Actinoalloteichus fjordicus: one gene and its partner. The protein of the gene in region 1 interacts with the protein of each later gene in a pairwise test. Links are inferred from orthologs where the notes say so. Each region holds a gene or a part of one and is shown in the gene's direction. Other genes may lie near its edges. The genes, in order: UA74_RS25905 and ndk.

What was found.
Region 2: the proteins of UA74_RS25905 (region 1) and ndk interact in binary tests that used the Escherichia coli proteins (3 or more experiments, as listed by UniProt). The link is inferred for Actinoalloteichus fjordicus from one-to-one orthologs.

The regions. Positions count from the first base shown.
Region 1 is NZ_CP016076.1:6,074,260-6,077,346, reverse strand. What follows is about bases 69-2,844. They hold UA74_RS25905 (uracil-DNA glycosylase), read left to right. Parts: upstream 69-1,005; coding sequence 1,006-1,683; downstream 1,684-2,844. Other genes in these bases: UA74_RS25900 (DNA alkylation repair protein), read right to left, coding at 1,925-2,596; UA74_RS25910 (RidA family protein), read left to right, coding at 273-683; UA74_RS25915 (TetR/AcrR family transcriptional regulator), read right to left, coding at 69-193. In the rest of the region: more of UA74_RS25915, read right to left, coding at 1-68; rpmB (50S ribosomal protein L28), read right to left, coding at 3,016-3,087. UniProt on the Escherichia coli protein: Excises uracil residues from the DNA which can arise as a result of misincorporation of dUMP residues by DNA polymerase or due to deamination of cytosine.
Region 2 is NZ_CP016076.1:1,811,848-1,814,945, forward strand. Bases 1-2,787 are described here. They hold ndk (nucleoside-diphosphate kinase), read left to right. Parts: upstream 1-1,082; coding sequence 1,083-1,493; downstream 1,494-2,787. Other genes in these bases: folC (bifunctional tetrahydrofolate synthase/dihydrofolate synthase), read left to right, coding at 1-485; UA74_RS08230 (DUF4233 domain-containing protein), read left to right, coding at 482-970; UA74_RS08240 (ABC transporter ATP-binding protein), read left to right, coding at 1,712-2,638; UA74_RS08245 (ABC transporter permease), read left to right, coding at 2,641-2,787. Also shown: more of UA74_RS08245, read left to right, coding at 2,788-3,098. UniProt on the Escherichia coli protein: Major role in the synthesis of nucleoside triphosphates other than ATP. The ATP gamma phosphate is transferred to the NDP beta phosphate via a ping-pong mechanism, using a phosphorylated active-site intermediate.

The DNA.
Region 1 (3,087 bases):
GGCGGGTGAAGCCCTCTTGCCGAAGGGCCTTCCACATGCCGTCCATGCCGCCGAAGTAGGTGTAGACGGCCATCGTCGACACGCCCGTGCCTGCCACCAGCGAGCGCAGGGTGATGGGCTCCCGGACCCGGAGCATGTGTGCGGCCCGTTCGATCAGCAGGGTGCGGACCGCCGGATCCTTCGTCCTGGCCATGCGGGCAGATTACATAGCATTGCATTGCTATAGTTACCGGGTTGTGAATCCACGCCGCTCGCGCGAGAAGGAGATCAGCATGGCCATCACCCTGGTGAACCCCGAGGGGCTGCCGCAGGTCGACGTCTATCGGCAGGTGGCGGTCGCTACGGGATCGAGGACGGTGTTCGTCTCGGGCCAGGTCGCCCGCGACGCGGAGGGGGGCCGCGTCGGCGAAGGCGACTTCGCCGCCCAGCTCGAACAGTGCTACCTCAACGTCGCCACCGCGCTGGCGGCGGTCGGCGGCACCCTCGACGACCTGGCGAAGATCACCGTCTACGTCGTGGACTGGACCCCTGACAAGATGCCCCTGCTGGTGGCGGGGATCGAGCGAGCCCTCGCGAAGCTGGGTCGCACGCCGACCCCGCCTGCCGCCACGCTCGTCGGGGTCGCGGCGCTGGCCGAGCCTGACCTCCTGGTGGAGGTCGAGGCCATCGCGGTCCTCGACTAACCGCAGGCGAGTCGGTGGCGGTGCCGCCGCTGGAATCTCCGCTCCGGCGTGGTCGCCGCCGGGCGGCCACCCCGGACCCGTCCGTCATGACGGACGACCGGGTCGGGCCGCTCGATCCGAGCAGGCCTTGATCCCACCGCAGCCTGCCACCGAGAACCACGTTCGGCGCGAGCCGATGCCGCTGGTCGTTCGTCGTCCCCTTCGTGGAGGTGGATCTCGGTCGGCCGCGGCGAGGCGAGCACGATGCGCCACTTCCGGCGGGAGCGAACGCCGATGGGGCTACTCGATCACGTGTCGGCAGGGCTCGCTATTGTCGCTTTCCGTGACCGCACGTCCTTTGACGGAAATCATGGAGCCCGGCTGGGCCAAGGCGATGGAGCCGGTGGCCGAGCAGATCACGCGCATGGGGGACTTCCTGCGCGCCGAGATCGCGGAGGGCCGCACGTACCTGCCTGCGGGGCAGCACGTCCTGCGTGCCTTCACCCAGCCGTTCGACGAGGTCCGAGTGCTGATCGTCGGCCAGGATCCCTATCCGAGGCCGGGCCATGCCGTCGGCTTCAGCTTCTCGGTGGCCCCCGAGGTGCGGCCGCTGCCGCCGAGTCTGGTCAACATCTTCACCGAGTACTCGGACGACCTCGGCCACCCGAAGCCCTCCACCGGCGATCTGACCCCGTGGGCGGATCACGGCGTCCTGCTGCTGAACCGGGTCCTCACCCTGCAGACCGGCAAGTCCGACTCGCACAAGGGCAAGGGCTGGGAGGCGGTCACCGAGCAGGCCATCAAGGCGCTGGCTGCGCGGGGCGGCCCGCTGGTTGCGATCCTGTGGGGCCGCAACGCCCGCAACCTGGCGCCGATGATGCCGGGGGTCCCCTGCATCGAGTCCGCGCATCCGAGCCCGATGGCGGCGCGCGGCGGCTTCTTCGGCTCGCGGCCGTTCAGCCGAGCCAACGCGCTGTTGGAACAGCAGGGCGGTCAGCCGGTCGACTGGAAGCTGCCCTGAGGCGACCGAACGGTCGAGGCGGTCGACCGGCCGGGCGTGACCGGCTGGTCGGTGGCGTGCTTCTCGGCTGCCTGGTCGCCCCTCGCCGACCCGGCCCGGATTCCCCTCGTGCGCCTGCGACGGATCGCCGGGTGAGCGGAGCATCCTTCGCCGGAGCGGGTTCGCGTCCGGGCGATGCACGCTGGGTCGATCAGCGCGCGGTCGGATGCGGGCGCTCGGAACCGCAGCCGAACGGACGCTTCTACCCGTCCCGCTGTCGACGCACCATCTCGGTGATCCAGGTAGGCGCGAACGGAGACGTGCAGTTCGGCGGCGTCGGATAGTCCTTGAGCACCTCTAGGCGCTCACCGATCTCGATGGCGCGGGCGCGGTGCTCGGCGTGCTCGATCCCGATCTGAGCCAGGCAGTGGTTCATCGCCCACTGCAGCCGAGCAGGCGCGTCCTTCATCGCCGCCTCGATGACGTCGAGCAGTTCTGCGAGGTCGAGGCCCTCGGGCTTCTTGACCACGCGCTCGGTGGTCAGCTCCCACCCTGCACTCGCGATCACCGGGTCCGGATCTCCGGACCAGGCCAGGCGTAGTCGTTCGGCGTGCGGGTTCTTCTTCACCACGTAGTTCACCAGCCAGCCTTGCACCTTCGGGGTGCGCGCCTCACGCAACATGACGTCCAGCTCGTCACGCTCGAAGGCCTTCGGGCGGCAGATCAGGAGTGCCAGCAGCCTCGCCGAGGTGTCCGCCGTCCTCCAGAGCTCGAGGGCGAGCTCCTGCTGCGTCTTCAGCCGCTTCGCGAGCGCGCGCAGCCTGCCGAGGTTCACGCCGTGATCGTCACCGTGTCTCTCGTTCACCTTGCGGGCCCGAGGGTCCTCGAGCGCGGCCAGCTCGGCCAGCACCTCGGCCACCGTCGTCTCGGTCACCTCCGCCTCCTGTCCCTCACCTATCCGAGTCTCGGCTCACGAGGAAAGCATGGTGAACGAGGTCATCAGCAAGGGCGTGGCCAAGGACACCGTCCGCTCTTCGGGCCTGGGCGTGTCGCCGCACCCCCCAGCGCACCCAGGTAGGCCTTCTCGTGCCGCCGAACCGGCGGATCAACTCAAGGACCGGGCCGCAGGCCGTCGGCATCCTGGCGGCCCGCCGCGCGGCTCCGAGGAGCACATCTCGTCCGCCGCCCAGGCCCGGCAGGGCAGGGATCGGGGGCGGGGCCGCCTGATACGGCTTCCTCAGCCGGGCGATCCGAGGACGCCGAACAGACCGGCTCACCCACGACAGAAGGCCCGAGGGGAAGAAATCCCTCGGGCCGTGTCGTGCATGTCAGGCAGTGCCTGCGGCGCAGTGGTCAGCCGCGGACGACCTTGCCCGCCTTCAGGCAGGACGTGCACACGTTCATCCGCTTGCGCTGGGACAGACC
Region 2 (3,098 bases), 4.3 Mb from region 1 along the record:
TCGAGGTCATCCGGGAGGGGTTCGCCGAAGTGCACAGCCCCGGCAGGCTCGAACCGGTCCGGTCCGCGCCGACCGTCCTCGTCGACGCGGCGCACAATCCACACGGCGCCACGGCGCTGCGCGAGGCCATCGCCGCCGAGTTCGCCTTCGACCGGCTGGTGGGCGTGGTGAGCGTGCTCGGCGACAAGGACGCCGCCGGAATCCTCACCGAGCTGGGGCCGGTCGTCGATCACTTCGTCGTCACCCAGAACTCGTCCCCGAGGGCGCTGTCCGCCGAGGCACTGGGTGAGCTGGCGGTCAGCCTCTTCGGTGAGTCGCGGGTGACGGTGACCCCGGCGCTGGGGGAGGCCCTGGAGACGGCCCTGCGGATGTCCGCCGAGACCGACGACCCCGACGAACCAGCCGCGGGCCGGGGCGTGGTCGCCACCGGATCCGTCGTGACCGCAGGAGAGGCCCGTGCCTTCTTCGGGAGGAAGCCGGAATGAGCGATGACGTGACCGGTCCCGATGCGGTGCAGGCAGGCACAGCGCAGCGGGCCGCAGGCGCGGCCGGGACCACCGAAGGCGCCGCCGAGCAGCCCGGGGCAGTGCCGCCGCCCGCCGTGGACCCCTGGAAGGGGCTGCGCGGTGTGCTGGCGGGGGCGCTGGTGCTGGAGGCGATCGTCGTCGCCCTCGCGTTGCTGGTCGTCGGCCGCCTCGGCGACGGGGCGGGCAGCCTCGGCTGGACCTTCGTCCTGGTGCTCGTCGTGCTCCTGCTCCTCGCCTCGGGCGTCCAGGGCCGCAGCTGGGGACTGACGGCGGCGCTCAGCCTCCAGGGCCTGCTGCTGGCCGCCGGGCTGGTCGAGCCGTTCCTACTGATCCCCGGGGTGCTGTTCGCCCTGGTGTGGGCGGCGCTGGTGTGGTTCAAGCTCGACGTCGCCCGCCGGATGGACGAGGGCAGGCTGCCCAGCCAGCAGCCGCCGCCGGACTGATGATGATCACCCGTCGGTACGTGACTAGGCTTTCAGACGAAACGGACGGCAGACCCGCCGTCACTCGACGCCGACCGTCCGGGTCGGCCGACGTCAAGGAGAGAGAGCGGCCGTGAGCGAGCGCACCCTGGTCCTGGTCAAGCCCGACGGCGTGGCACGGGGCCTCGTCGGCGAGGTCGTGTCCCGCATCGAGCGCAAGGGCCTGCGCCTTGCCGCACTCGAACTGCGAGTGGTCACCCGTGACCTCGCCGAGCAGCACTACGCCGAGCACGACGGCAAGCCGTTCTTCGGATCGCTGCTCGACTTCATCACCTCCGGCCCCGTGGTGGCCCTGGTCGTCGAGGGCCCGAGGGCGATCCCGGCGTTCCGGCAGCTTGCGGGCGGCACCGACCCGGTCGAGAAGGCCACCCCCGGCACGCTGCGCGGCGACCTCGCGCTGGAGACGGAGTCGAATCTGGTCCACGGCTCCGACTCGCCGGAGTCGGCCGAGCGCGAGATCAAGCTCTGGTTCCCGAACATCTGATCTCCGGGTCGATCGGCCCTGACCTCGGGGCCGATCGACCGTTCGTCATCGATGCCGCTCCACAGGCGGGTCGAGGCCCGTCGGCCGGCAGACCCTCTTCCGCCGTCGATCTCCGTTCGACCGGTCGTTCGGCCGTCGCGTCTCCTTCGCACAGGCCGAGAACCGTCGAATTCGGTTTCTTCTGTCGGAGTCGAGGCATACCCTTCACTCTCGTGACGATGAACGGCTTCCTGGTGCATGCGGAGGGCCTGACCAAGCGGTTCGGCGATTTCGAGGCCGTCAGGGGGATCGACGTGGCCGTGCGAGCCGGGGAGGCCTTCGGCTTCCTCGGTCCCAACGGCGCGGGCAAGTCCTCGACGATGCGGATGATCGCCTGTGTCTCCCCGCGCACCGGTGGCGAGCTGCGGGTGCTCGGCATGGACCCCGCCGTCGACGGCCCGAAGATCCGGGCCAGGCTCGGCGTCGTTCCCCAACAGGACAACCTCGACCTCGAACTGTCGGTCCGGGAGAACCTCCAGGTCTACGGCCGGTACTTCGGGCTCTCCCGCGCGGCCGTGCGGGAGAAGGCCGTGGAGCTGCTCGACTTCGCCCAGCTTGCCGACCGCGCCGCCGACAAGGTCGAACCGCTGTCCGGCGGGATGAAGCGCAGGCTCACGATCGCACGGTCGCTGGTCAACGATCCCGAGGTCCTGTTGTTGGACGAGCCGACGACCGGGCTTGATCCGCAGGCCAGACACGTGCTGTGGGATCGACTGTTCCGGCTGAAGCAGGCCGGGGTCACGCTCATCATCACCACGCACTACATGGACGAGGCCGAACAGCTCTGCGACCGGCTGGTGGTGATGGACGGCGGCCGGATCGCCGCCGAGGGCTCACCACGTGAGCTGATCAGGGACTACTGCACCCGGGAGGTCCTGGAACTGCGGTTCCCGCCCGGCGAGGTGCAGCAGTACGCCCCCCTGGTGGCCGACACCGCCGATCGCATCGAGGTGCTGCCCGACCGGGTGCTGCTCTACACCGCCGACGGCGAGGCGTCGCTGGCCGCCGTGCACCGGCGCGACGTGGAGCCGCTGTCGAGTCTGGTCCGCAGAAGCACGCTGGAGGACGTCTTCCTCCGGCTGACCGGACGAACGCTGGTGGACTGACGATGACGACGCGAACCTCGGACGCCGCACCGCCGACGGCCAGAGCCTCCACCGGCCGGGCATCGGGCTTCGTCCCCTCGGTCCTGCTGGTTCTGGAGGGCCAGTGGATCTGGTACCGGCTGAACTGGCGCGCCACGCTGATCTCCAGCGTGCTGCTGCCGGTGCTGTTCCTGGTGGCGATGGGCATGGGCATGGGAGCGCTCGTCGAGCCGAGCGAGGCCACCCGAGGCCTGGACTACCTGGTGTACCTGGCGCCAGCGATGCTCGTGGTGGGTGCCGTGCAGACCGCGGCGGGCGAGGCCACCTATCCCGTCCTGTCCGGCTTCAAGTGGCAGAAGAACTTCTGGGCGGTGACCGCGACGCCGATCAGCCCGGAGCAGATCGCCTGCGGGAAGCTGCTGTGGATCATGCTGCGCCTCACCTTCTCCGGCGTGGCCTTCCTCGCCGTCGCGGCCCTGCT